DNA from 3 places in the Desulfofundulus sp. TPOSR genome. Region 3 is predicted to be linked to each of the others. Evidence: riboswitches for the same ligand, from Rfam matches in the RefSeq annotation. Region 3 holds a riboswitch; each other region holds the start of a gene.
What was found. Region 3 has a riboswitch for cobalamin ahead of cobU (bifunctional adenosylcobinamide kinase/adenosylcobinamide-phosphate guanylyltransferase). Riboswitches for the same ligand answer to the same signal wherever they lie in the genome.
Positions count from the first base shown of each region.

Region 1 (9,708 bases), 130 kb from region 3:
CCTTTCGTCCTGGCATGTGGGGTCTGGTCACCCCCACATGCCCCGTTCTTTTTTAGTCCCGTTCTCATGTTGCCGCGAAGGGCTTGAAATCTGACGCCGGGTGGGATTTAATTTTATCGGGCACGTGCTGGGTGCAGGCTGGCTCAGGCTGAAAATGTTAGACGGCTAAGATCAAGCGATTACCCTGGGATAAAGGTATGTGCCCACTGCTGTAGCCAGAATGCAGGCTACCAGCAAAACTCCTACGTCCGCCTGCCAGTTGGTCAATTGGCCGGCAACAAGGGCGCCACGCAGGAAGTCCACCATGTAGCTTAGCGGGTTGACCGATGCCACCACGCGCAGCCAGTCGGGCATGATGGAGATGGGATACAGTGCGTTGGAAGCAAAAAACAAGGGCATGGTGATTAACTGGCCGATACCCATGAAACGTTCACGGGTTTTAACAATGGCGGCAATAATCATGGACAGGGTGGCAAAAAATACGGCTCCCAGTATGACCACACCGGCTGCTGCTAACAGGAGGGCCGGGTGCCAGTGCAGGGGTATGCCGGTTATGGCCGCAAGCAGAAAAATAATGGTTACCTGGCTTAGGGCACGTACTCCGGCCGCCAGAGCCTTGCCCAGCACCAGCGCCAACCGGGGTATGGGCATGGCCAGAAACTTTTGCAATATACCCATATCTCTTTCCCAGATAGTCGAAAGACCAAAGAAGATGGCTGTAAACATCACCGACTGCGAGAGGATGCCGGGGGTCATATAAGTCTGGTAAGTTACCCCGCCTGTGTCAAATGCGCGCACCTTGCTGAAAGCCTGGCCGAAAATCAGCAGCCAGAGCACAGGCTGTACGGCCCGGGTGAACAGCTCGGTCGGTTCGTGGCGCAGCTTACGCAGTTCCATTTCAATAATGACCAGCATGTCTGTTAGTGCCTGCAGCACTGTGCTGCCTGATTTTGCCGCCGGTTCAACCGAGGCGGCGACTGATGTGGCGAACCTGTCTGATTCCACGAAAATCTCCCCCCGCATCCAAAAAATTACCGGTAAAATAAGTAAATACATCATCCATGGAAGCATCGGGGTTACCCACCAGTGCCTTTAATTCCTCCGGCGTGCCGGTAACCACCATTTCGCCACGATTAAGTATGCCGATTCGATTACAGACTGTATCGGCCTCTTCCATATAGTGAGTGGTGAGCAGAATGGCCATCCGGGAAGCCCGGCGTAGTTTCGCGAGTATTTCCCAGACTCCCCTGCGGGCCACCGGGTCCAGCCCCACCGTGGGCTCATCCAGGAAAAGCACGCGCGGGTAATGGAGTACCGCCTGGCCGATTTCCAGCCGCCGCACCATACCGCCGGAATAGGTGCGCACCAGCCGGCCGGCGGCATCTTCCAGTTGCATGAAATGCAGCAGGTCGGCAATACGCCTTTCTCTTTCTCTTCCTTTTAAACCGAGCAGTTTGGCAAAAATCATCATGTTTTCATAACCGGTGAGTGCCCCATCCACCGACAGGGCCTGGGGCACATAACCAATACATTGCCGTACCCGGGCCGCCTGCCGGCGCACATCGTAACCGCAGACCGTTGCCCGGCCGCTATCAGGCAGTAACAGGGTGGTCAACATGCGTACAATGGTTGTCTTACCCGCTCCGTTTGGCCCCAGCAGGCCAAAAACCTCCCCGGCTGCAATGTTAAAAGAAACACCTTTTACCGCGGTGTGTTTGCCGAAGGATTTTTTCAGTTGTTCAACCTCGACAATTACCTCCACCGGACACCGCTCCTTCTTTCATCTGCCCCAGCACTTTCTCCAGCAGGCTGTAAAGCTGGCGTCTTTCCTCCCCGTCGAGCGGTTCAAAAAGGGCTGATAAAACCCGGTGCCTTTCCTGCCGCCAGGCGTGAAATACTGCCTGCCCGTGCTCGGTGAGATACACAGTTACCACCCGCTCGTCTTCCGTTCCTCGTTTTCTGCATACCAGACCATCCCGCTCCAGTCTCTTGACAGTGATGGTCACTGCGCTTGAGCCGGTACCCATGCGAACGGCGATGTCTTTGATCCGCTGTGGTCCAAACCGGTGCAGGATGTGCAAAACCCAGTACTGTTCAGGTGTAATCTTACCCTGTTTTACCGGGTGTGACGTCAAACGCCAGCAACGCCAGATTTGCCAGAGCGCATCGGCAATTTTTTCAGTGAGCAACTGCTCGTTATTATTCATCACATCACCTGTCTTTCCAAGTAAAATATACCATCAAAAAATTTGATGGTCAACATGTTTCACATTTAAAACTATTCATTTGGCTGCCCGGTCCGGCCGGTTTTAAAGTTCTCGAATGAGGGAGATTGTGAGCCTGCACAGTATCAATCACAAGGGGTTGAGAAAATTTAAACAAGGAGGAGGAATTTGGGGAAGCAAAGCGAATCTTTACAGAAGCGGCTGAAGCCGTTGATTATTGTAATAACTTTACCGGCGCCGTGAAGGCGTATAGCTGTTGCGAACGGGCTGCACGGAAATTTTGATAATGTCCATTTTAAGGCCATGAAGGCCCTTTAGTGCCTCGTCGAAACGAGGTGTGGGTTTTCATGGCTTTTGTGTTTCATTTCTTCAGGTACGATTAATGAAAGGAGTGTTTTCTGATGACCGATTGGGAAAAAGTAATAGCCTTTCACGGGCATCCATGTTGTTTGCTGGCCATCGGGTACCGGGCAACAAAAGTTGCTTTGGAAAAACTGGGTGCTGGTGTTCCCGGGCACGACCTGGTGGCCGTGGTGGAAAACCGTACCTGTGCCGCTGACGCAGTACAGGTGATGTCGGGTTGCACCTTTGGTAAGAGGAACTTCGTCTACAGGGACAACGGCAAATACGTCTTTACCTTTGCCTGCATGGGAGAGCGGCAAGCTTTGCGGGTAAGCTTAAAGGCAGGGGTGCTGAGCAGGGAAGGTGATGATTTTGTAACCCTCATGGAAAAGGTGGCTAACGGCGTAGCTACAGAAGAGGAGCGGGAGGAGTTTTACCACCGCCAGGAACCCCTGATGAAGTACATCCTGGAAGGCCCGGCGGAAGAAATTTTTGAAATGCAATTTGTAGATTCAGAAATACGTCTTCCCGAGCTCTGCCTGGAGATGATAACCTGCAGCCGCTGCGGCGAAGAAATGATGAAGGATCATGCCTTTTTACAGGAGGGACGTCCGGTCTGTAAGGATTGCTCAGTATAGCTTACGGGAGGCCTGAACAATTCTTTAACGTAGGACCATAAGATGGTAGTTAAGTTTCTGCTTATTTGTTGGTGCGCCCGCTTGGGAGAAGGAGTCGTGAAAAGATCGCCTCCAATGATTTCATAACGCCTGTCTTCAGGCAAAAGCAGGTAATCTTCGTAGGTGAACTTGAGGTGCTCAGGGATGGAGGACATTAAATCACCTCCAGGGCGAGTGTTTTTAAAATTAAGGAATGTTAGCAAATTGGTCCTCTCATTAAAAGTATACCACTTAAACCAAGGGAGGAGTTCTTCATGTTGAAGGTAGTGCAGGGTCACGAAATTTGGGTTCTGCCCGAGGGAAGTCATGGTCACGAAGGACATGAAACCCGGTGCCGGATTTTTTACGGGCACGCCATGCGTCCGGACGGCCTGGCGGATCTGGCGCACCTTTCAGCTTGGGTTTTGGCTCCCGGCGGGGAGAAGCTTCCCTTAAAAGTGGAGCCGGGAGATGACCGGTTTCACCTGGTGGCGTTTACGCCCGACCGGGATGGGTTCTGGCCCGTGACGGTGGAGAACGACGTCGGGCCGGTGGCGGTTACCGCGGACGGTTTTTACCGCCGGGGGACGCGTAAAGACTACCCAGATGCCCGGGAAGTGGGCTACTACTACCAGTATGCCAAGACATACGTGCAGGTGGGGCATTTCTGTGCCACCTGCGGCCCGGTGGTGCAGCCACCGGAAATCATCAACCTGGCCCACGACCTCGAACTGATTCTTACCCCCGGTGCTTACCGGGTGGGGGACGAAGTAATTCTGGAAGTTCTTTACCGCGGCCGGCCTTTACCGGGGACAGAAGTGAAGGCGACCTGGAGCCTGCGGGAAGAAGATGACTGGGGGCTAAGCGCAAAAACTGATGATGCAGGACGGGTGAAGTTTATCTTGAGCAATCCCGGGCACTGGCTTTTTTACACCCGGGTTGCCGACGAAACCCTGGGCCGGGAAGGCGAGTACGACAAAAAGGTGTACAGCGCCACGCTGAGCCTTTTTGGTGTACGGTGAACCCGTTTGGAAGGATTTATTGACAAGTGATGAAGCAATTAATTGACATATGATAAGTGGTATGTTATAACAAAACCAAAAAAAGGAGTGATTTGGAAGGTGAATGTACTCATTGTAAGTTGTGGTTCCTACGTATCCCAGGGTTATGGCTGTCCCGGCGAGTGGAAGTGTTTTAAAGCCGCCCGGGACCTGGAGGGTAATTTCAAGGATTACGATGCTGTAAATGTGGTGGGTTTCCTGGCCTGTGAATGTCCAGGGAGATCATTGATTCCAAACATCGGTTGTGTTAAGAAGAATGTAGATTTTGATGTTATCCACCTTTCTACCTGTATGGTTAACGCCTGGCCGGCCTGTCCCTACAGGGATGTGGACGAGCTTGCCAAAAAGATTACGGAAAAGTTTGGGGTAAAGGTAGTCAAGGGAACTCATGATTACGCATAGCTGACGTTTAAAAGAGAACCGGATAGTTCTCTTTTTATGGGAAAGGGGAAATCTTCAAAAGCCCCGGGCATCCAATCCGGCTTTCGCCTGCTTAACGATAGCGGTTCCTGGAAAAAGGTAACGGCTCAAAGAAATGGATTTTCATCGTAGAAACTTGATTTCGGTGGACCCGTTGTTAATGCAACGGGCTGAGTTTGCGGGTCTTTATATCATCCTTTTTAGAACTGAAATAATGCGTAACGGGGTGTCCTGCTTCCCTGATGGGGGCAGGCTGAAAAGGGAAGCCGGTGCAAATCCGGCGCGGTCCCGCCACTGTGAGGGGGAAGGGACCCACATAATGTCACTGTCCAGCACTCAGTAAGATTGTTTTCAGCTTTGATAGAAATTGGTTACTGCTAAGATCAAGGTTACGGCTGAGGGAACCATAGCATGGCTGAGTGTTGGATGGGAAGACGTGGAGTTCCGATGAACCCGAGCCAGGAGACCTGCCCCGTTCATTAAGCCATGCTGCCTACGCGGATAGGGAGGTGGTAGGTCTGATTTTCCATGCCCCCGCTTTATGCGTAGCGGGGGTTTTTGATTGCCCGTTTTTGATTGCCAGAAGGAACCCCGGCATTGTATCTGGCCGGACGGGCGGAAATTTCCGGGTGGAAAAGAAGTTTCTTGATGAGGTGTTAAATATGCCGGAAGAAGTCAGGGTGGCTTTAATTCATGCGGCCATCAAGTGGAAAGATAAGGAACATAACCTGCGGCGGTTGCTGGCCTTAAATGAAGAGGCTGCTGCCGGTGGTGCCCGGATCATTGTAAATCCCGAGTTGGCCACCACGGGTTATGCCTTTGAAAGCAGAAGAGACATTTCCCTCTTTGTGGAGACCGTTCCCGGCCCGACCACGGAATTGTTCGGTGCCCTGGCCTGCCGGTACGGGGTCTATATCTGCCTGGGGCTGCCGGAAGTGGATTTAAAATCGGGTATTTATTATAACACCGCAGTGCTCATAGGCCCCGACGGCCGGGTAATGGGTGAGCATCGAAAGCTGGCCCCTGCGTTTAAGGAAAATCTCTGGGCGGCCAGGGGTAACCTGCCCGTGCTGGTGGCAGAAACCTGCTTTGGTAGAGTGGGTGTGCTCATCTGTGCCGATACATACTGGTACAAGGCGGCGCGAATGGCTGCCCTGAAAGGTGCCCGGGTGCTGCTGATCCCGGCCAACTGGCCGCCCCATCACTACCCGCCGGAAGTTTTCTGGCGTGCCCGGGCTCTGGAAAACGGAGTTTATGTACTGGCCTGTAACCGTACGGGTCAGGATAAGACGATGAACTGTAATGCCTCACAATCGTTTATCATTGGCCCCGACGGCAGCGTTTTAAAGGAAGTACAGTCTGCGCATGACACCATCCTTTATGGCACGTTGCCTTTAAAAAACGGAAGATTTTTTACCTCCGGGGCCGGTGTCCTGCTGGGCGACAGGCGGCCGGAATTCTATGCCGGTATAACGCTGGATACCTTTTCCCAATTTGAACCGGAGGCGCTGCTGGGGTTGTCCGCAGGTAAGGAGTTTGCCGTAGCCACTGTTCAGTTTGCTCCACGGGCTGGAGAGCTGGAGAGAAATACCCGGCGCATTTTATCATTCCTGGACCAGGCCGCAGATCTGGCCGCCCGCAGGAGGATGAAGCTCGACCTGGTTGTTTTTCCGGAACTTGCTGTAACAGGGGCCATATCTCAACCGTCACAGGCAGGAGAACTGGCCGAACCGGTTCCCGGCCCTATTACCGTGGAGGTTGTCCGAAAGGCAGAAAAGCTGGATCTGTATGTGGTGATGGGGGTGTTGGAAAGGGAAGACGGTCAACTGTTTAACACCGCCGTGTTGATCGGTCCGGCGGGGTTACTGGGAAAATACAGAAAGATACACCTGAGTCCGTTCGACAGGGAATGGGCTCGTCCCGGGCAGGAAGATTTTCGTTTTTTTGACCTCCCCTTTGGCAGGGTGGGCCTTTTACTGGGGCATGACCTGTTTTTTCCGGAAAGCCTGGAGAGTCTGGCCAAACAGGGGGTGGATGTGCTCTGCGTTCCCGCCCTCTGGAATGATGAAAAAAGCCAGTTTATCTGGGAAGCCAGGATAGCCGAACAAATGCACCTGGTGGTGGCCAACCAGTGGGGGTCCAGTGGCTCTTTTTGTGCTCTGGGCGGCAGCTTAATTTACAGTTATTCCCGGTACTCTGAAAGGCGCGTGCGGATGGTGTCTCCTGTTAATGAGGACAGGATCAACATTATGCTTTTAAACCCGCAGGAAACCAGGCAGAAGAAGTTCCTGGAAGAAGTGGATTATGACCTCCTCCTGACACATTACAAGCTTTTTTAGACAAATAGAAAACCAGGGTGGTGTAGCCCTGCCGGTATTCCTGTATGCGACCGGAAACGATGAGCTGGGTAGCCGGGGGATAGCGCTGGAAGCCTTCGTAAATGGCGGTTATACGGTAAATGAAGCACCCTTTATAGTGCAAAAGCTCCTGGGAAAACAAAATGAGGAGATTTGCCGGGTCATTGAATACACAGTCAATACGCTGGTGCCGGTTCTGGCCGCAACAAAGCAGGAACTGGACAACTGCCTCAACTCTTTAGCCGGGGGTTTTGTACCTCCTGGACCTTCGGGAGCTCCTACCCGTGGCATGGCCGACATTCTCCCTACCGGGCGCAACTTTTACTCCGTCGATCCCCAGGCTGTTCCCAGCCGTGCGGCCTGGCAGGTGGGCCGCTCCCTGGCTGATGCCCTGCTGGAACGGTACAGGCAGGCAGTGCCTTCCTGCGTAAGGCCGGTACAATCATCTTCAGCGTGGTAATCCTGATCTGGCTTCTTTCTGTGCTACCCTGGGGCGTGGAACCCGGCAGCAGGGAAAGCCTGATCGGTCATCTGGGTGCCATTTTTGCCCCCGTCTTTGCCCCTGCCGGGTTTGGTACCTGGGAGGCTGCTGTTGCCCTGATCTTTGGCCTTTTAGCTAAAGAAGTGGTGGTCGGTACTCTCGGTGTCATTTACGGTGTTGGCGAGGAAGCAGAAAGTTTAATCCCCATCATCCAGCAGCACTGGACTCCTCTTTCGGCCTATGCCTTTATGGCCATGTGCCTGATTTACATTCCCTGCGCGGCGACCATCGGCGCCATCAAAAGGGAAACCAACTCCTGGAAGTGGACGGCTTTAATTATACGGGATGGATTTTTCCAGCACTTATCATTTTGCCGAAAAAGAAAAGTTGTCCACCCGGTTGCGCCGGGTCCGGAAAAAAGTTGAAGGACTCCTACGCTATGCCGATTTTGCGGAAAAACAAATGCAGATGAAATACCAGGTAGCTTACGAGATCTGGTGTTTTATGCCTCCTAACAAATTAGTAACGGAAACCGTGACTAAAGCCGGGGAAGAGGGCTTGCCCGTGGAACTGGTAGGCGTGGAGGAAGTTAATGAGAGGATCAGGCAGGTCGCCCTTCTTGAACCGCTTGATCGGGAAGTGATTTATGAAAATGCTTTTCTATGGGCGGCAAGCCTTTTGCGCCGGGCCGGGGCCTGGAAATAGGAAAGATGCCGGAACAAACCGCGCTTTCTAATGGTCAAAACGAGGAAAGATAAGTGCTTACTTCTTCAATAAAAGCGGAGCATTCTTTTCGGAGTGCCACTATTTCCTCATGTTTAAATTCGCGGAAGTCCTGGTAATCACCTTCGTTTCTGAACTTGAAGGCTTTGGAAAGAGTTTTTCCTGAATTGACGGAGATAATCCCGGTTTTAATAAATTCCTTGTTGAATAAACCAATTACACCGCTGTGTTTTGCGGAATCAAGCCGTTTGGTTGCAAGCAGAGCCCTGGCAGCGTAAAAAACCGAGAAATAAAGGCGGTTGACGGCACCCTTAAGCTTGCCTTCACGAATTAAGGTATCGGCTTCTTCGGCTGTTTCCCGGGCTCTGTCTAAACGGTATTTAGCCAGTTCCAAATCAAGGTTTTCTTTCATAGCGGCACCCCTTCCTCCCGTGTATTTTGGTAAAAAAGGGTTTTCCGGGTAAGGGGCGCATAGTATTCGTTATGGGAAAAAACCACCGGGGACAAAACAACGTCATAGTCCAGGCTGACTTCAAAAGCGGCGTCCAAAACTAGATCATCTACTTCCGGATGACGGTTTTTTACCACAACAAGAACGTCAATGTCTGAATATGGATCATCATCACCCCGGGCTTTAGAACCAAAAAGCCGGACCTCTTCTAGATTTTGGCGGAGGGTGCTCCGGATAAGCTTACAAAACCGGCTAAGAGCAGCTTTGTCCCGTTTGTTTAGGCGATCCAAAGCCATCAAGAAAACCTCCCTACCGGAAGCTGTTTCGCATCAGGGAATATAGTTATGGAGAAAAAATTTATGGTATTCTACAATTTTACAGTTAAAATGGTTGAATGTCAAAAGAATTTTTATTGACATTTTCTCTCAATTGTCTTACAATGGTTTAAACAATAGTTTAGCAATAGTTAAACAAACTACTATTAGTTCACAACCATAAAAACTGAGGAATATCGATTTTGCTGAAACTTTAGCCCCGTAACGAAGACGGGATCAGAGCGGACAAGCTGGACCTCAACCGAAAAGGTAATGATACAAAAGGCCACGGAGGCCCCGGTTTCCTTCCCAGAAAGGGTAAGGAGGGTGCCCGTGGCTTTTGTTTTTTGGGGCTGGGATTCCCTTTATCCGCAGGTTATTAAAGCCAATTATCGCGGCCGTTAATATGGGAGGTGGAAGTTGATGGCTGATGCACACCGGGATTATTTTAACCAAAAGGCGCCCATTTGGGACAATTTATTGACCGGTGAGACATTGGAGCGGTTGAAAAAAATCATCGATGAGCTTGCCATCAGACCCGGGAGCTTTATTCTGGACGCAGGTACCGGTACGGGGGTTCTTTTACCTTTTCTTGTTGAAGCGGCCGGTCCAGAAGGCAAAGTGGTGGCGCTGGACATTGCTGAAGAGATGCTGGCCAGAGCCAGGGCGAAAAATCCG
Region 1 is NZ_JAAOEF010000003.1:156,413-166,120, forward strand. It holds gene G7K71_RS11540 (ABC transporter permease) at 172-1,005, opposite strand; gene G7K71_RS11545 (ATP-binding cassette domain-containing protein) at 962-1,762, opposite strand; gene G7K71_RS11550 (MarR family winged helix-turn-helix transcriptional regulator) at 1,740-2,207, opposite strand; gene G7K71_RS11555 (FmdE family protein) at 2,627-3,205, shown strand; gene G7K71_RS11565 (DUF4198 domain-containing protein) at 3,499-4,245, shown strand; gene G7K71_RS11570 (CGGC domain-containing protein) at 4,345-4,686, shown strand; cobalamin riboswitch at 4,912-5,194, shown strand; gene G7K71_RS11575 (carbon-nitrogen hydrolase family protein) at 5,334-7,043, shown strand; gene G7K71_RS11580 (cobaltochelatase subunit CobN) at 7,180-7,521, shown strand; gene G7K71_RS11585 (nucleoside recognition domain-containing protein) at 7,542-7,967, shown strand; gene G7K71_RS11590 (hypothetical protein) at 8,005-8,247, shown strand; gene G7K71_RS11595 (HEPN domain-containing protein) at 8,282-8,677, opposite strand; gene G7K71_RS11600 (nucleotidyltransferase domain-containing protein) at 8,674-9,012, opposite strand; gene G7K71_RS11605 (class I SAM-dependent methyltransferase) at 9,454-9,708, shown strand, end outside.
Region 1: it holds a riboswitch for cobalamin, as region 3 does, so the genes downstream of both, G7K71_RS11575 (carbon-nitrogen hydrolase family protein) here and cobU (bifunctional adenosylcobinamide kinase/adenosylcobinamide-phosphate guanylyltransferase) in region 3, are expected to answer to the same signal.

Region 2 (9,708 bases), on a different contig from region 3:
ACCGGTGCTGTAGGCATCATCCAGCTCCACAAAGGCAAACTCTGCAGAAGACCAGAGGATAATCTCCTCACAAAAACGGCTCAAGTGCACCATGATCAAGGCTGCGGCAGCCGTAAACTCCACCGCAAAGTCCCGGTCACTGACGGCATCCAGGCTGTTTTCCGCCACGGCGGCAAAACCAAGCTGTTCGGCCACGCAGGCCGGATCTATGGGAAAGGTGGTGCCGGCCAGGGCCCCTGCACCCAGGGGCAGAACATCCGTACGCCGCCGGCAGTCCTGCAGCCTGTCCACATCCCGTCCAAACATTTGCACATAAGCCATTAAATGGTGGGCCAGGGTGATGGGCTGGGCCCGCTGCAGGTGGGTGTAGCCGGGCATAACCGTATCCAGGTGCTTTTCGGCCAGATCCAGCAGAGTTTTCTGCAGCTGCCTGAGGAGAGCGATAATGGCGTCAATTTCATCCTTTAGATACATGCGCACGTCCAGGGCCACCTGGTCGTTGCGGCTGCGGGCGGTGTGAAGCTTTTTTCCCACCGGACCGATGCGCTCGGTAAGCAACTGTTCTATATTCATGTGAATGTCCTCGGCGGCCACCGAAAACTGCACCCGGCCTTCCTCAATATCGGCCAGGATTTCTTCCAGACCCTTTATGATTGCCTGCGCTTCTTCCGGAGCAATAATCCCCTGTTTGGCCAGCATACGGGCATGGGCCATGCTGCCCCGTATATCATAACGGTACAACCGCTGGTCAAAGGAAATGGAAGAATGAAAGTCGTCCACCAGGTGATCCGTAGCCTTTTGAAAGCGTCCTCCCCACAGTTTGGCCACTGAAAACACTCCCTACGGCAAGAGATTGTTAGCTGCACCAGCCTGTTTGCAACGATTCTTGTTGATTTTAGCATTCCCGCAAGCGCCATGCAAGCCTTGAAATATGCCTCATTTTGGCCCGCCGCCCATGGCCGGTTAACTTATGGCATTCTTACCCGATAATTGTCTGCACGATTTGCATATTTTTCGAGTGTTAACGCCCACGCCGGGCGCACAAGAAAAGGCAGCCCCTTTCGGGAAACTGCCTTTGGCCTCACGGTTTTTTGTTCTTTACCGGATTCCCTCTTACCTGCCGATTGCCGTTAAAATCAGCTTAATGGAAAGCCCTAACAAGCCGCCCATAACAGCAACCTGGCCTACCCAGAAGATAAACATCCACTTGATCAAATCCGCCCTGGTGTGAGCGATCTCTGTTTTGAGCTCCGTCCTGAGATCGGCAATTTGTTTTTCAATTCCGCCTTTTGCTTCCGTCAGCCTCTGTTCCAGTTTGTCAGAAGCCTTTTCCTCCAGGCTTCCCTTTATGTTTTTTGCGGCCTGGTTAAGCAGGTCAACTAATTCTTTTACGCCATCCTCGCCCAGCTTCATTCGCAAGGTTTCCGGGATATAAAGAATCTCCGCCATCCCGCTCACTTCCCTTCGCCCCCATTCTACCACAGGCCGGTCTAACCGGCAAGGCGGACGCCCAGGGCAATCAGCCCCTTGTGGCCCTGCCGGTATTTAATTTCCACCGTCTTGTCCACCGCACCGGCCAAAGCCTGGCCAGCGCCGTTTTTGGCGTAGACGGCGTGTTTGGTGCCGTCTATGGCCTGGCAGTAGGCCCTGACGGCGCCGGGGGACTTGCCGGACCGGACTTCCAGCACCGTGAAGGTGCCGGTTTCCGTGCCGTCCCCGGCGGCCTGCGCCTGGCCGTTCGGCTGGGCCTGCTGGGCCGGTTGCACCTGCTTCCCGCCCAGCGCCTCCGCTATGGCCGCTTCCAGCTCGACGGTGTCCTTCCCGGCCTGCACGTAGGCGGCCAGCAGGTTTGCCAGCGCAACGGCCCCGGCATGGCGAGCTTTCAGCGCCTCCAGTTTTGCCTCGGACTCCACTCCTCCCCATCATACACCAGTGGCTGGAGGAAGATCAACAGCGCCCACCCAAACAGCGCCATACAGCCAAACGTATTTTTGAACGGCTAAAAGACGAGCACAACTACCAGGGCAGTGAGAAACCGTGCGTCGCTACGTGCGCCTCTGGCGGCAAAACCAGCCCAAGGAAATGTTTTTGCCCATGGACTTCGGCCTCAGCGGTTGGGCGCAGGCAGACTGGTTTTCTGTTTGTCTGAATTTTTGTCTGACACACCGGGTTTTTCCTTCCGGCAACCCCAGGAAACATGCGGGTTTCAGGGGAACCATACGAAGCCGCCCCCGGCCCTCCCCCGGAAAATTAGAAAACCCGCAAGCCCTTGATTTTACTGGGCCTGCGGGTTTTATCCTGGTGCGCCTGGCAGGAATCGAACCTGCGCAAGACCCGGCTCCGGAGGCCGGCGCTCTATCCGCTGAGCTACAGGCGCATCTAAATAGCTGCATATGTTATTATATCAAAACCACAAAAAAAAGCAATAGTAAATTCTTTTGTTTACATAATATGAGCCATACGGCACCCTTTACGGCAAATCCAGCTGGCCTATAATTGATTTTAGCGTCCGGGCGGAATGATGTAAGGCTTCTTCTTCCTGGGGAGCCAGGGGCACGGCCAGCACCCGGGCCCTGCCCGTCCGGTTTACAATGGAAGGGAGGCTGAGACAAACGCCGGTGATCCCGTATTCGCCATCCACCAGGCCGGATACTGTAAGGATGGAGTTTTCATCCCTTAAAATGCTTTCGCAAATTCGTTTCACCGCCAGGCCAATGGCATAATAAGTGGCTCCCTTGCGGGCGATAACCTCGTAGGCGGCCTCCCTTACCCGCCGGGTGATTTCCCCGGGATCAAGGCAGGGAACACCACGCCAGCAGCAGAATTCCTGCACCGGCATGCCGGCAATGTTGGCCAGGCTCCACAGGGGTACTTCCGTGTCTCCATGTTCGCCTACCACATAGGCGTGAATGTTCCGGGGTTCCACCTGGCAGTACTGGCTGAGCAGGTAGCGGAACCGGGAGCTGTCCAGGACCGTGCCGGAACCGATCACCCGGTTGGGAGGCAGGTTGGTCAAACGCAACGCCGCGTAGGTAAGAATGTCCACCGGGTTGGTTACCATTAAGAACACCCCGTGCTCCTCAAGGGGCAGGAGGCGGACAAGAACATCCTTCAGGATGGCAAAATTACGCTGCACCAGGTCCAGGCGCGTTTCGCCGGGCTTCTGGTTGACCCCGGCGCAAAAGATGACGATGTCGGCATCGCGGCAGTCCTCATATTCGCCGGCGTAAATGCGAATGGGTTTGATGAACGAAGCACCGTGGGCCAGGTCCATGGCCTCTCCCTCGGCCCGCTCCCGGTTGATATCCACCAGCACCAGTTCGCTGACCAGGCCGCTCATCATGACCGCGTAGGCGGTGGCGGACCCGACCGCACCAACACCCACCACTGCTATTTTGCGCTTGTCATTTACGGGCATCCGTTTCCCCTCCCCCCTTATTCTCCCCCCTTCCAGAAAAAAATTATCCCCAATTTTTTGGGGAGCATTTACTTCATCCACTCATAGCCGGTATCGCCAGGGCCTATATTATTTTCTCCCCACACTGCATGATGCACATTCCGGGCGCATTTTTTCCCGGGGGAAAAGATGTACTAAAGCAGGCTTCCCTGAACCGGAAACCCTTTGCATATAGTCAAAAAGCTGTTCCTTCGTGCGGGGCAAGGGTAAACCGTCAGGCAGCCATCCCCTGCGGCTCAGCTGCTCATGGATCTCCACCAGCCAGGGGCGGGTTAAATCACTCTGTTTCAAAAGCCGCTCATCGCGAAAAACCTCTTCGGGCAAACCTTCCCCCACCACGGCGCCGCGGCTCATCACAAACACATAATCGGCCCAGGAATAGGCCAGGTCCACATCGTGGGTGGCGAGGATTACCGTGGTACCCTGCCGGTTGATGCGTTCAAAAAGTTCCATTACCTGACCGGCGTGCAGCGGGTCCAGGCCGGCTGTAGGTTCGTCACAGATCAACACCTGTGGCTCCATAGCCAGGACGCCGGCAAGGCAAACCCGTTTTTTCTGACCGTAGCTCAACAGGTGGGTGGGCTTATCCTTTAAGTCAGTGATCTCCGTAGCCGCCATGGCCGCTTCCACCCGGCGGAACACTTCTTCTCTGGACAGGCCCAGGTTTAACGGGCCAAAGGCAATTTCCTGAATGACACTGGCAGAAAAAAGCTGCGTATCGGGATCCTGGAAAACAATTCCCACGTTTTTGCGCAGCTGCATCAGCGAGCGGTGGTCGTAACGCACCAGCTGGCCGGCAAAAAGCACCTGGCCCCGCCCGGGACGCAAAATACCGTTAAAATGAAGAAAAATGGTGGTTTTACCCGCCCCGTTGGAACCCAGCACCGCCACTTTAGATCCCCTGGCAATGGCCATGGTTGCTCCCCGTAAGGCGGGAGTTCCATCCGGGTAGTTAAAATGAACATCACGGGCCTCGAGAATGAACTCTTTCACAAGGGCCACCTCCAGGTCACCAGGGCGAGCACCACTAAAAGCACGTCCACCAGGGCGATCAAAGCCAGGTTTTTCTTCGACAGGGGGAAAGGCCTCTCCAGAACCCGGATTTCCCCCGTATAACCCCTGGCCATCAGGGTGGTAAACAGGGCCTGGGACCGGTAATATGACTTTATAAACAGATTGGACACCAGCTGCCCGAGGGAGTTGTACGCCGTTTTTAAACTGGCGTACCCCCAGCGGGATGACTGGGAAACATACATTTTTTCCGCCGTATCCATGATCACGAAAATAAACCGGTAAATGAGGCCCATCAATTCAATAAACACTGCCGGGACCCTCAACCGGCGCAGTACGGAAATAATCTCCACCACCGGTGTGGTCAGGGACAAAAAATAAAGGCAGGAAACGGCCCCCAGGGATTTAACCAGCAGGAAGCCGGCCCGCTGGAGGCCGGGTACGGTCACTCCCACGGTAAACCCGTAAAATGTCAGCCCGTGCACCGCCGGATCGGGTACCCGGGATACGGTCAGGGCCACGGTCAGTGCACCGGCCAACAAAAAACCAAGGGGGACACACAGGAGTTTAACGTAAATACGGGCGGGAATGCCGGCACGCAGGATTACCGTGGCCGCCATGAGCAGCATAACCAGAAGGGGCACCAGGATGCCGGGGGCGGCCATGCAGATGATCATGGTGATCAGGGCATAGGCAACTTTTTCCCCCGGATGTACACGGCGCAGGTTATTGCTGTAGGCATATTGATCTACTTGGAACACCCGTACCGCTCCCTCATATGAGTACGTTTACTCTTGCCGCTCCGCCAGGGATTTTTTACGCCCCCGCCAGTAACCTATGTAATAGCCAATGAACCCCGCACCCAGAGCTGCCTGCAGGGCAAAGAGCAGGCTTTCAATTTCCCCGCTGGGAGGTTCCCAGAGGGATTCAAACCATGGCTGGTAACCGGGATTGAGTTCTCCGATTAATTCCTCCGCCTTCCCGTCGGCTCCGCCAAAATCCGCATGTTTATTGACTGCCAGCGGGAAAACCGCCAGTGCCAGAACAATCAAAATTAACACCATGTTTTTGGTGGTAAGACTCATGTTTTACACCTCCCGGGATACGACCCGTAATTCTTCCAGCTGCTGCCAGTTATGAGCTACCAGGAAGTTGAAAATTACCACGGTTAAGAGCCCTTCACTAATGGCCAGGGGCACCTGGGTAAAGGCAAAGACAACAAGAAATTCAACCAGAGACTGGACCACTCCCCCCACCGGGGCGGGAAAGGCTACCGCCAGCTGTATGGCCGTGGTGACATAGGTAGCCAGATCAGCCAGGGAAGCGGCCAGGAAAACCGTCAACCACCGGGGCAGGCCAAGCCGCTGCCCGGCCCGGAAGAGTCCGTAGGCCACCAGGGGCCCCACCACAGCCATGGAGAAGGTATTGGCCCCCAGGGTGGTTAAACCACCGTGGGCCAGCAGCAACGCTTGAAAAAGCAGGACAATACAGCCCAGTACACTCATCACCGCAGGTCCGAAAAGCATGGCCCCCAGGCCTACACCGGTGGGATGGGAACAGCTGCCGCTAACGGAAGGTAGTTTTAAGGCCGAAAGCACAAACGCAAAGGCACCGGCCAGACCCAGCAGCATCTTTGTTCCCGGGCTGGCCTTGACCACCTTTTGAATGGAAAGGATGCCAACAATAAGAAAGGGCAAGCTCAAGACATACCAGAAAACACACCATCCCACAGGCAGGAAACCTTCCATTATATGCATGGCCCAGGCATTTTGCTGCGGGAAAATCATAAAGTAGGTGAACAATAAAAGCAGGGCAAGGATTCTTAAATGCACACACATGACCCCCTTTGGGAAAAAATACTCTTCAAAAACAAATCCCCCCGACCTCCACGGGGGGATAAACGCCTGTAGTCCGGGAACAAAAGGACTAGCCCCACCGCCTTTCCCGGTGTCGGGTAACAAGAAGTTGAATAGGCACGTCCTTTCTGCCGTCAGATCATCACCCTTTCAAGTTTTCCCCTTCCTTTGAAAGAGCTCCCCCGGCATTGGACCACACAGGTCGTTTTTAAGCTCTATCCCTCGGGATAAAGCACCTATTCTTAAAAATTGTCGGCTGAAAGTAAACAACCCCTGTCCGCAACGGGCACAGGGGAAAGACGGCTTACAAGCGGCTTCACCTCCCCATGGACCGTAGGTACGAGCGGTGAATTGGAACGGGCAGGTTTCCTGGCTCATGGATCACTGCCCCACCACGCCTTCCCAGCCCCGCACTCAGCCCTGCTTATTTCCGTTCTCCCTCACTTTATCTTTATCATCAGCTAACCTCAATCACAGCAGAATCAAATTAACTGAGTGCTGGACCAGTGGCTTTGTGTGGCGGACTCCCCATTCACAGTGGCGGCACCGCGTCAGATTTTCACTGACTTCCCTCTATCCCTGCCCTTTCCGGCAGGGAGCACCCGTCCACTTTATTCAATTGCCTAAATTATAGCACAACAGGTATACGCTGTCCAGAAGGATTGCCCGGAAAATAAAAAGTCCCCGCGCAAATAACGCGGGGGCTTTTCAATGTTCGTTTTACCTTACATTGGAGGCATGCCGCCGCCCATGCCGGTATCCTTTTCCTTTTCCGGCTTTTCCGCCACCAGGGTTTCAGTGGTCAGAATCATAGCGGCAATGGAAGCGGCATTCTGCAGGGCGGACCGGGTAACCTTGGCCGGGTCCACAATACCGGCTTCAATCATGTTCACATACTCGCCGGTCAGGGCGTTGAAGCCCATACCATCGGGCAGGGCCTTGACCTTCTCCACCACCACGGAACCTTCCGCACCGGCATTGTTGGCAATTTGCCGCAGCGGTTCTTCCAAAGCCCGGCGCACAATGTCCACACCGGTTTTTTCATCCAGGCTGGCGGTTTCAATATTGTCCAAAGCCTTGATGGCTGCCACATAGGCCACACCGCCACCGGAAACAATACCTTCCTCCACGGCAGCCCGGGTGGCGTTCAGGGCGTCCTCAATGCGCAGCTTCTTCTCCTTCATTTCAGTTTCAGTGGCTGCGCCAACCTGGATGACCGCTACGCCGCCGGCCAGCTTGGCCAGACGCTCCTGCAGCTTCTCCCGGTCAAAGTCGGAGGTAGTTTCTTCGATTTGCTTCTTGATGGAGGCGATCCGGGCATTAATCTTGTCCTGGGAACCGGCACCGCCGACAATAATGGTTTCTTCCTTCTTCACCCGTACCTTGGAGGCCCGACCGAGCATGTCGATGGTGGCCTTGTCCAGCTTGAGGCCCAGCTCTTCGCTGATTACGGTACCGCCGGTAAGAATGGCGATATCCTCCAGCATAGCCTTGCGCCGGTCACCAAAGCCAGGAGCCTTGACGGCCACGCAGGACAGAGTGCCGCGCAGCTTGTTCAGCACCAGGGTAGCCAGAGCCTCACCTTCCACATCCTCGGCAATGATCAACAGCGGTTTGCCCGCCTGCACGATCCTTTCCAGAATGGGCAGCAGGTCGGCCACGGCGCTGATCTTCCGGTCGGTAATGAGGATGTAGGGATCGTTGAGGGTGGCCTCCATCTTCTCGGTATCGGTGATCATGTACGGGGATATGTAACCCCGGTCGAAATTCATCCCTTCCACCACTTCCAGGGTGGTGCCGATACCCTTGGATTCCTCGACGGTAATTACACCGTCCTTGCCCACCTTTTCCATGGCTTCAGAGATCAATTCGCCGATGGACGGGTCGTTGGCCGAAATGGAAGCTACCTGAGCAATGGCAGCCTTGCTTTCCACCGGTTTGGCGGCTGCCTTGATGGCCTCTACGGCTTTATCTACCGCCTTTTCAATGCCCCGCTTGATAATCATCGGGTTGGCGCCGGCAGCCACGTTCTTCAAACCTTCCCGGACAATGGCCTGAGCCAGTACAGTAGCAGTGGTGGTACCATCGCCGGCCACATCGTTGGTCTTGGTGGCTACTTCTTTAACCAGCTGGGCACCCATATTTTCAAAGGGATCGGTCAATTCAATTTCCCGGGCAATGGTCACACCGTCGTTGGTGATCATGGGAGAACCAAACTTCTTCTCCAGCACCACGTTGCGGCCCTTTGGTCCCAGTGTAACCCGTACCGCTTCAGCCAGGGCATTGACGCCCCTTTCCAGGGCACGGCGCGCGTCTTCCCGGAAAATAATCTCTTTACCAGCCAATTTCCTCGACCTCCTTAGATATTTTGATCACGCGTTCCAGAGCACCGGTTACTTTTACTTTTCAATAACCCCAAGGATGTCAGCTTCACGCATGATCAGATACTCTTCATCATCTATCTTGACCTCGTTGCCGGCATATTTGGAGAACAAAACCCTGTCCCCCACCTTGAGATCAATAGGTACACGGGTACCATTTTCCAGCAGGCGGCCAGGACCTACCGCCACCACTTCCCCCTCCTGGGGCTTCTCCTTGGCGGTTTCAGGCAGCACAATGCCCCCCTTGGTCTTCTCCTCGCTGGGCAGCGGCTTGACAACCACCCGTTCACCTAATGGCCTAATCTTCACCTAAAACCCCTCCTTTAAGATAAGAGATTGGTTTCCTCTATTGTTAGCACTCATTTAAACCGAGTGCTAATACCCAAGTACTATAATATAAAGGGGGAGTGGCAAAAAGCAACTTTTCTCAAAGGACCTAATCCCCCTTCTTAACCGCTCAAAGGAAATTACCTGATTTTATCTCGCATTTTCTCCCTCCATTAAGCTATTATCATGACTTCCTGTCCAAACATTTCTTAGCCTTTCTAGTAACATTTTCCCCATAAAAAAATGGTTTATACATGCAAAATAAAAGTTACCCGTCAGTCACGTTTTACACGGAAAAGCTCAATGATCCGGCCGTAAGCTTTTACCGCGGGCAGAACTCCCCTTAATCCGCCCCGCACTCGCCACCCCGACCGGTAAGTATTTCCAGACCATGGGCAAGTGCCGGCAAAATCACTTCCAGGCACTCCCTGACCGCCCTGGCACTGCCCGGCAGGTTGATGATGAGCGTTTGGTGACGGATGCCGGCTACGGCCCGGCTCAGCATGGCCCGGGGAGTCTTCTTGAGGCTTTCGTAGCGCATCACCTCGGGAATACCCGGCACCTCCCGCTGGATAACCGCCCGGGTTGCCTCGGGGGTGTTGTCCCGCGGGGCAAAGCCTGTACCCCCGGTAGTTAAAATCAAGTCCAGCTTCTCCTGATCGACCATTTTAATAAG
Region 2 is NZ_JAAOEF010000004.1:55,326-65,033, forward strand. It holds gene argH (argininosuccinate lyase) at 1-828, opposite strand, end outside; gene G7K71_RS16010 (LA_3696 family protein) at 1,114-1,449, opposite strand; gene G7K71_RS16015 (hypothetical protein) at 1,491-1,913, opposite strand; tRNA gene G7K71_RS16020 (tRNA-Arg) at 2,300-2,377, opposite strand; gene G7K71_RS16025 (L-lactate dehydrogenase) at 2,471-3,418, opposite strand; gene G7K71_RS16030 (energy-coupling factor ABC transporter ATP-binding protein) at 3,527-4,450, opposite strand; gene cbiQ (cobalt ECF transporter T component CbiQ) at 4,447-5,229, opposite strand; gene G7K71_RS16040 (energy-coupling factor ABC transporter substrate-binding protein) at 5,257-5,553, opposite strand; gene G7K71_RS16045 (energy-coupling factor ABC transporter permease) at 5,557-6,300, opposite strand; cobalamin riboswitch at 6,666-6,945, opposite strand; gene groL (chaperonin GroEL) at 7,050-8,669, opposite strand; gene groES (co-chaperone GroES) at 8,724-9,014, opposite strand; gene mog (molybdopterin adenylyltransferase) at 9,376-9,708, opposite strand, start outside.
Region 2: it holds a riboswitch for cobalamin, as region 3 does, so the genes downstream of both, G7K71_RS16045 (energy-coupling factor ABC transporter permease) here and cobU (bifunctional adenosylcobinamide kinase/adenosylcobinamide-phosphate guanylyltransferase) in region 3, are expected to answer to the same signal.

Region 3 (9,708 bases):
GCACCGGGTATCCACACCAAGGTGCTCCGCCAGGGCACTTTTTAACTCCCGGCAATCAGGATCCGGGTAATGGCAGATTTGCCAGAGGTTAGCCTTAAGGGCTTCCAGAACTGACGGGCTGGGGCCCAGGGGATTGATATTGGCGCTAAAATCCAGAAAATCTTGCGGCGCAAGCCCGTATTCCATGGCCGCCCGCACCAGGTTGCCGCCATGGGGGGGAACGGACTGGTAGTCCTTTTCTATTTTATCATCAAGGCTCATCATTTGCACCCCCGCTACCAAAAAGTTACTGGAAGGTAACTGCTTAAAGGATATGCCGCCAGCAGTAAGAACACTTCCAGAATTTCATTGATGGCCCCGTAGGTATCCCCGGTTAGGCCGCCCAACCGGACGGTGAGATAGAAGCCAAGCCCGTGCACCAGTAAAAGGGAAACAAACAGCAGAACCAGGCCCACCGGTCCCCCCAGTACGGCTGCTACCAGGACAAAAAGGGAGGCCAGGGCCAGTTCACGCCCCCGGGTATGGCGGACCTGCAAAAGGCCAAGGCCCTGCGGCCGGGCATAGGGAAAGCGGGCAATGGCATAAACCATCCCCCAACGGCTGATGGCCGGGACGATCAACAGCAAGCGGGGCAAAACTTCCCGGGGCAGGCTGAAAAGCAGCGCAAACTTGAGCAACAATAAACAGGCCAGCCCGATCACGCCGAAGGCTCCCACCCGGCTGTCCCGCATAATTTCCAACATTTTTTCCCTGGACCGCCCGCTGAAGATGCCGTCCATGGTATCCATAAACCCGTCCAGGTGCAACCCCCCGCTGAATGCAACCATGCCCAGCACCAGAAGGGCGGCGGTGACTGCCGGCGGGAAGAAGGGAGAAAGACCAAAATAAAGGACTGTCCAGGCCGCGCCCAGGAAAAGGCCCACCAGGGGGAAAAACACGGGGGCCCGCCCGTAGGCCAGCTCATCAAACTCACCCCGGTAAACGTAAAAACGGGTCAGAAATTGCAGGGCCATGGCCAGGGTTTTCAGCATCCCATCACCCTCTGCCTTTTATAATCTTCGCAACGGTCAATAAATCGCCGGGCAACTTCCGGGCAGGAGGCAAAGTGCAGGTGCAGGTAGGAGGCCAAAAGGTTGCCATGGACATAGCCATCCAGCACCCCCTCCCGATCCCCTTCCCGGTAAAGCGCATAAGCCCGGGGGAAATCCCGGGGCATGCCCTCTATGGAAGAATAGTGAAATTCGTGGCCCACCAGCCTTGTTCCCGCCGGGGCCAGGATATTATCGGCCAGTACCCGGGCTTCACAGTATCCCAGGGCCACCCGCCGGGAATGCATGCGACATACTCCCGGCAGCAAGCCGGCCATGGGATACTCCCGGCCTTCAAAATCGCAAATGGCCCGGCAAAGATACATCAACCCGCCGCACTCCGCATAGACGGGCATACCCTGGTGAAAAGCCCGGCGCAAACTTTCCAGGAACCCTTTGTTGGCCGCCAGCTTTTCTAAAAACATTTCCGGAAAACCGCCGCCAATGTACAGGCCGTCCAGCTCCGGGGGTAAAGCCGGATCGGCAAGGGCGCTGACAAAAACGATTTCCGCTCCTAGAGCAGCCAGGAGCTCCAGCCCATCCTGGTAGTAAAAGTTAAAGGCGGCGTCCCTTACTACCCCCAGGCGCACCCGGGAGGGCAGGGGTGCGGCAGGGAAAATTTTCCGCGTGGTTTCGGGCAGCAGCGGCGCCGCCCGGGCTGTTTCCAGCAGGCGGAAGAGATCGACCCCTTCCTCCAGGACCGCCACCAGCCGCTCCAAGTGATCAGCCAGGGCGTTCTTTTCCACCGCCGGCAAAAGACCCAGGTGCCGGTGGGGAAGGGATATTTCCTCCCGGCGGCCAACCCAGCCCAGCACGGGAACACCAGCCTGTTTTTCAATGGCCTCCTTGAGCATGACGTAGTGCCGGGGGCCGCCCACCCGGTTGAGCAGCACTCCGGCCAACCGCACCCGGGGATCAAAAAGGCGGTAGCCCAGAACCAGGGCGGCTGCACTGCGGGACATGGATCGGGCATTCACCACCAGCAAAACCGGAGCCTCGAGGGCTTTAGCCACCTCCGCCGAACTGCCCCGCTCCGTAGCCCCTTTGCCGTCGTAAAGACCCATGACCCCTTCGATTATACAGAGGTCTGCCCCCGAAGCGGCGCGGGCAAACACCTCCCGTACTCCGGCCGTCCCCAAAAAAAAGGTATCCAAATTGCGGGAAATCCGTCCCGTGGCCGCAGTGTGGTAGCCGGGATCAATATAATCCGGGCCCACCTTGAAAGGCTGGACGGCAAAACCCGCCCGGGTAAAAGCGGCCATCAGAGCCGTGGCCAGGGTGGTTTTGCCGGCCCCGCTGTGGGTGGCGGCAATCAAAAGGCGCGGGATCTTCAAAAGAGTGTAACCTCCTTATAAAAGTGAGCAAAAGACCAACTTCACCGCCAGGCCGTTTATTACGGCCAGGGCGGCGGTAAGGTAGAGCATGTCCACCGCCTGGCGGATGTGATCTATCAGCGGCGGGTGGCCGGATTCGTTTAAATAGGCTCGAAAGGAAGCCTGCCCGCCATAATAGTTCAGCCCGCCGAGGCGTACCCCCAGGGCGCCGGCCATGGCTGCCTCGGGAATGCCGCTGTTGGGGCTGGGATGACGCCGGGCATCTTTTCTCATAACCTGCCAGGCCTCCCCGGCCCGGCGCCCGGAAAGCCAGGCTGCCGCCACCAGCAACAACCCGGTCCAGCGGGCAGGCAAAAAATTGGCCACATCATCCAGGCGGGCCGAGGCCCAGCCCAGATCCCGGTACAGGTCGTTTCGGTAGCCCACCAGGGAGTCAAGGGTATTCACCGCCCGGTAGGCTACGGCCAGGGGCGCTCCGCCAATGAGGGCGTAAAAGAGGGGGGATACAAAACCATCGACAATGTTTTCAGCCACCGTTTCCACCGTAGCCCGGGTCATTTCCCGGGCATCCATGGCGTGCGTATCCCTACCGACTATAAAGCCTACCTGCTGGCGGGCCAGGTCCAGATCGCCCCGGGACAGGGGGAGCAGTACATCCCGGGCCGCCCCGGCCAGCCCCCGGACGGCAAAGGTGGTGGCAATGAGCCAGACCTCCAGCCCCAGGGCCAGCCAGGGGTGCACCAGGGCAGCCAGGCGGATCAAAAAGTGCGCAGCCAGGTAACTGCTCCCCACCACCACGGCTGCCAGGACCACCCCGGCGATCCGCAGGGAAAGGGGACTCCCGGCTACCCGGCGCAAGAATTTTTCCAAACCGGCAATGACTTTCCCTATAATCACTACCGGGTGGGGAAGCCAGCGGGGGTCTCCCACCAGCAGATCCAGCATATAAGCAGCAACTATTACGAGCATGTCCCGTTACCTGGCACAAGTCCAAACACCCAGGCCTGTCGCCCCTTTCCATGCATTCTCGTCTGAGTTATCCCCACTTTCCAACTACCCTGTTTTGGCTCCCGCTCGCTCCGGTGACCCAGCACTCACCGGATCCATATACCTGCCCGGAGATTGAAAGTCCATATTAGGCAGCAACCATCCTAATTAAAGAACTCCGGCAACGGTGAGTGCTGGGGGGCCAAACTCATTCTTGTAGAGAATTTCATACCGCCCCGGCCATGGAGCCCCTGCTCTTGGGTCCCGGCAAACCGAGGAACTGGTAAATCCTGCCCATATCCAGGCTTCCCCGCACTACAGCGGCCAACCGGTCATAATCCCGTTCCCGCTGCTCCAGGTGGCTGGTACCTCCCTGCTCCAGGGGAGCCAGCCCCTTCCTTAATCTCAGGGCATTGAGCAGCTGCCGGCGGAAACCATCGTCGTCAAACAGGCCGTGGATATAGGTGCCAAAGACCAGCCCCTGCTCGTCCTGCGCCCCGTCCGGGCAGTCCACCGCTTCCCCGGAACGCCGGTGAATGTGAAAGGCCGGTACAGCCCCGGGCCCCAGTCGGGTGCGCCCCATGTGAATCTCGTAACCTACTACCCTCTGTCCCCGGGCCGGTGATAAAAGGGGGCCCCTGCCGCTGACTGTGGCCTCCACCTGGGTGGTCACCTTTTCCGGCTCAAAGGCGGTGCTGATATCCAGCAATCCCAGTCCTTCTATTCTGGGAATGCTGGACTCGGTGTGATAGGGATCGGCCAGCTCTTTGCCCAGCATCTGGAAGCCGCCGCAGATGCCGATTACCGGTACTCCTTCCCGGGCCAACCGGCATATTTCGCCGGCCAGGCCCGATCGCTTCAAAGAAACCAGATCCTCAATGGTGTTTTTGCTTCCGGGAAGGATGATCAGATCCGGCCGTCCCAAAGGAGTTCCTTTCCCAATATAACGCACATTCACATCGGGCTCGTCCTCCAGGGGATCAAAATCAGTAAAATTGGAAATATGGGGCAGGTGAATGACGGCAATTTCCACTTCCCGCCTGGAAGACGTCCGGCTTCTGCGCAGGCTTTCCTCGGAAACCGTATCCTCTTCCTGCACCCGGAAACCTTCAAAATAGGGAACCACCCCCACCACCGGTATCCCTGTTTTTGCTTCCAGGAAGTCCACCGCCGGCTGGAAGAGTTTTAAATCCCCGCGAAACTTATTGATAATGATCCCCGCTACCCGCCGCCGATCCTCTTCCGGAAGCAATTCCAGGGTGCCAACCACTGCGGCCAGGGCGCCACCCTTGTCTATATCGGCGGCAAGCAGTACCGGCGCCCCCGCCAGCCGGGCCACCCGCATGTTCACAATTTCCGTAGCCTGGAGGTTGACCTCGGCCGGGCTTCCGGCACCTTCAATGGCCACGATCTCGTAACACCGGCGCAGCCGGTCCAGGGCCTGGCATATAATTTCCCATGCCTTTTGGGCATAGCCGTTATGATATTCCCGGGCGGAAAGGTTTCCTACCGGCCGGCCCAGGACGATCACCTGGGAGGAGGCCTGCCCCGTGGGCTTGAGCAAAATGGGGTTCATGTCCACATGCGGCTCTATCCCGGCAGCCTCGGCCTGCACCACCTGAGCCCGGCCCATTTCACCCCCATCCCGGGTTACAAAAGAGTTCAGGGCCATGTTCTGGGACTTAAACGGAGCCACACGATAGCCATCCTGGTAAAAGATACGACAAAGGGCGGCCACCAGGACACTTTTGCCCACGTGTGAAGCGGTTCCCTGCACCATAATGGTCCTGGCCAGCATATGCAAGCTACCTCCTTTTAAATACCAGGGATTTGATCTCCACGGGCAAACCGGCCACCACCAGGTAAACCTCCTCCGCCTCCCGGGCCAGGATCTGGTTTACCCGCCCCGCCACATCGCGAAACGAACGGCCCAGGGCATTGTCCGGCACCAGGCCCAATCCCACCTCATTGGCTACCATAATTACCCGGGCCGGGGAGGCTGCTGCCGTCCCGCCCAATTGCCGGGCCTGTTCCAGGATAAAACTTTCTTTGTCTTCCACCGCACCGCCGGAGGCGGGCAGGTTTTCATCCAGCAAGAGATTGGTAACCCACATGGTCACACAGTCGATTAAAAGGACGCCTGCCTTTCTTTCGTATTCCCTGATCACCCTTTCCAGCCGGTGGGTTTCTTCTACAGTAAGCCATCCGGCAGGGCGGCGCCGGCGGTGATTAGCGATCCGCCGGGCCATTTCATCGTCGCCGGCGGCTGCCGTAGCTACATAAACAACCCTTGAACCGTTTGATGCGGCCAGTTTTTCGGCAAAACTGCTCTTGCCGCTCCTGGCACCGCCAAGAACAAGCACCAGAGCCATAACCACACCCCTTAAAACAAAAACCCCAGCCTTCGAAAGACCGGGGAAACTTGTGCCAGGCCAGTCCCTAGCCCCGAACGACGCCATGCCCCTTTGCTCACGAAGGGGTCAAAGGCACCCGCAGGCAGGTATCCTGGCTCCCGGATCATCGCCTGCCCCACGCCTTCCCTGGCGGTGGCATTGCAGGGCTGCTTCCCGGTTACAGTGGCGGAGACCGCTCAGGACTTTCACCTGATTCCCTATTCTCCCCTTTGGGGCACCTGCGGGCTGGATAATCACTTTGTTGGCTAATTCGCTATTTTAAAAGAAAATCCTCTTCACAGTTAAAATTTTTCTACGTATTCCTTTACGCGCTGGACCAATTCTTCGATCAGGTGGGGCAGGGGTTCGGTACGCAATCCCACCAGTTCTACGGACCCCCGTACCAGGGGCAACAAAATTTTTTTTGCCGGGCTCGCGGCGAGGGCCGCGGCCATGGCCGGTGTTAACTCCCCCATCATGGCGTGGGGGAAAAGAATACTTACCGGACCCACGATCAGGTCCACCCGGGGCGCATTGTAAATTACCGCATTTTCGCCGGTGGCCCCCTCGTTGGCACCGGCCCGGAGCATCACCGAAGTAGCCAGGGCATTGGTTCCCAGGGCCAGAATATCCACCTCCTCGGGCAATTCCCGGCGCAACCTTTCCATGATATGCTTGCCAATACCGCCGCCCTGCCCGTCCACTACAGCAATACGCATAATATTCGCTCCTAAACCTTTAGTTTCAAGCACAACTTAAACGGGGCTTGTCCCCGCTTACACCGGTGCTTAAGTGTAAGATGTACACCCCGGCCCGCTGTGGACCGGATCCCGCCGGCACTGCGAAGGCGGTATGAAACCGGCTTAACCGCCGCGAGAGTCCGGTCGCCTCGCTTCAACAGAATCCCTGGACAGGTAATCCTTTAGTCTCGATTCCAGCTCAAGGATTTGCAAATTTTTTCGTAAAAGGGACCGGGCATAACGGTAATTAACCCGGTGCAGCCGCTTGTTCTCCTTTTCCAGCTGGGCCAGGATGGCAGATTTTTCTTTATCCATCCGTTCAATTAAATTCATCAACACCCGGCGGCTCAACCGGAGTTGTTCCACCTTCTCCTCCAGTTCCTGGATCCGCCGTTGCATTTCAAGCACATCCATCGAGCCACCACCCCAGGCAGCAGGTCTGGTTTTAGTATATGCTGCCCCTGGTGGCAATAGACGAAGGGCTACCGGAAGGAAAAGGCCCTCCCAATGCGTTCCACGGCCTCGGCCAGCAACTCCTCTTCCTGTACCAGGGCTATGCGCACATAACCCTCCCCCATGGCTCCAAAGGCCAGTCCGGGAATGACCAGCACCCCTGCCCGCTCCAGCAATTCCAGGGCAAACTGCCGCGAGGAAGTATATCCCGCCGGCAGGGGAGCCCAGACAAACATGGAGGCGTTGGGTTTGGGCATATGCCAGCCGTAACGGGCCAACCCGTCCACCAGCACATCCCGCCGGCGCTGGTAAGTGCGAGCCGTCTCTTCCACGCAACTCTGGGGACCTTCTAAGGCCGCAATGCCCGCCTCCTGAACCGCCCGGAATACACCGTAGTCAATGTTGGACTTGATGCGGGCCAGGGCGGCCAGCACATCCCGGTTGCCCACGGCAAAGCCTATCCGGCAGCCGGCCATATTATAGGTCTTGGACAGGGAATAGAACTCCACACCCACTTCTTTGGCGCCGGGAACTTCCAGAAAACTCATGGGTTTAAAGCCGTCGTAAGCCAGCTCGGCATAGGCTGCGTCATGGCAGACCAGAATACCGTAATGGCGGGCAAAATCGACCACCCGCTCAAAAAATTCACGGTTGGCCGAAACGGCCACGGGGTTGTTGGGGTAGTTGAGCCACATCAACCTGGCCCTGCGGGCCACTTCCCCGGGGATAGACGCCAGGTCGGGCAGGAAATTGTTTTCGGCCAGAAGGGGCATGGGGTAGATTTCCCCGCCGGCTAAGAGAATGCTGCAGGCATAAATGGGGTAGCCCGGATCAGGAACCAGGGCCACATCCCCCGGGTTAATATAAGCCAGGGCGATATGGGCCAGACCGTCCTGAGAACCCATTAATACCAGCACTTCATAATCCGGATCCAGTTCTACCCCAAAGCGCCGACGGTACCAGCGAGCCAACGCCCGGTGGAGGGCCGGCAGGCCTTCCAGGGGGTAGCGATAGTTAACTGGATTATCAATTGCCCGGTGCAGGGCGGCAATGATGTGGGGGGCCGGGGGACGATCCGGGCTGCCCACACCCAGATTAATCACCTTTACTCCCCGGGCCTCTACCTGTTTCTTATAATGTTCCATCTCGTTAAAAATGGCCGATTCCAAACCTTTAATACGCTGAGCTACTTCCATGTCCCCACCCCGTTCGACAACAAGTTTAAGTTCCCGGGCCTTGCCGGGCCAGTTCCTGTAATATAGATATTACTTCATCTGGTGCCGTGGCCGCCCCCAGGCGGTTATACTCACGGTGGTCCGAACCGTGGTAATCGGAGCCACCGGTGGCCACCAGGTGGTAACGCCGGCAGAGCCTTTCGTAATGCCACACCATCTCTTCAGAATGGGCCGGGTAAAATACTTCGAGACCCTGTAACCCTTCGGCAACCAGCCGGGGGATGAGGTGATCGCAACGGGCCAGGCCAGGATGGGCCAGCACCGCCACCCCGCCCGCCCGGCGAAGCAAACGTACCGCCTCCCGGGGGGTATACTTGTACCTGGGCACATAGGCCACCCGATCCTTGCCGATGTACTTCTCAAAAGCTTCCCCCACCGTGGCCACGGCCCCCATCTGAACCAGCGCCCGGGCTACATGGGGGCGCCCCACCGCCCCTTCCCCGGCCAGCTCCAGCACCTGTTCCACTTCCACCGGTATTCCCAGGCAACGGAGCCGCTCCACCATCTTTACCACCCGTTCCACCCGTGCCCGGCGAAAAAGGGCCAGACGGGCCAGCAGTTCAGAATGGTCAATCTGAAAAAGATAGCCCAGGATATGTATTTCGTGGCCTTCTTCCTCCGTACTCAGCTCCACTCCAGGCAAAACCGGAAAAGAAAGCTTTGTACCTGCGTCCAGGGCGGGAAGAAGGCCATCAACGGTGTCGTGATCGGTGATGGCCAGGGCCGAAAGACCCGCCCTCCAGGCCTTTTCCACAACTTTTCCGGGAGCGTCGGTACCATCGGAAGCGGTGGTATGTACGTGCAGGTCACAGGGCAATTATTTCACCTCATTCGACACGACTGGCGGTTGTTCCTGCCCGGGTAAAACCTGATGCAATACCCGCAAGAAGTTACCCCCCAGGATGGCAGAAATCTCTTCGGCCCGGTACCCCCGTTGCCACAGGGCCCGGGTTAAGGAGGGCAGGTGGGAGACATCTTCCAGTCCCGGGGTGACATTTTTAATACCATCAAAGTCGGAACCTATTCCCACACAGCCCACCCCTCCCAGGGCGACCATGTGATCCAGATGATCCAGCAATTTGTCCAGTGAAGGCTCCGAGGGATGGACGAATTCGGGACAAAAGCACAGCCCTATTACTCCACCGCGGGCGGCCAGAGCACGGATCTGGTCGTCGCTCAAGTTGCGGCGGTGATTGCAGATATGCCTGGTGTTGGAGTGAGAAGCAATTACCGGCGCCGTGGATACTTCCAGCACATCCCAGAAACCGGCCTCGGATAAATGGGAGACATCCACCAGCATCCCCAACCGGTTCATTTCCCGCACCACCTCCCGGCCGAAACGGGTTAAACCACCCCTGGTCTCTTCTTCGGCCACCCCGTCGGCCAGTTCGTTGCGCCCGTTCCAGGTCAGGGTGAGGCTTCTCACCCCCAGGCGGTAAAACATGCGCAAGACCTCGAGACTACCGCCCAGGGCCTCC
Region 3 is NZ_JAAOEF010000003.1:29,892-39,599, reverse strand. It holds gene cobD (threonine-phosphate decarboxylase CobD) at 1-264, opposite strand, end outside; gene cobS (adenosylcobinamide-GDP ribazoletransferase) at 276-1,031, opposite strand; gene G7K71_RS10955 (cobyrinate a,c-diamide synthase) at 1,025-2,422, opposite strand; gene cbiB (adenosylcobinamide-phosphate synthase CbiB) at 2,438-3,391, opposite strand; gene G7K71_RS10945 (cobyric acid synthase) at 3,636-5,207, opposite strand; gene cobU (bifunctional adenosylcobinamide kinase/adenosylcobinamide-phosphate guanylyltransferase) at 5,215-5,781, opposite strand; cobalamin riboswitch at 5,887-6,060, opposite strand; gene G7K71_RS10935 (DUF3842 family protein) at 6,105-6,521, opposite strand; gene G7K71_RS10930 (hypothetical protein) at 6,666-6,956, opposite strand; gene G7K71_RS10925 (LL-diaminopimelate aminotransferase) at 7,025-8,191, opposite strand; gene G7K71_RS10920 (PHP domain-containing protein) at 8,217-9,047, opposite strand; gene G7K71_RS10915 (dipeptidase) at 9,048-9,708, opposite strand, start outside.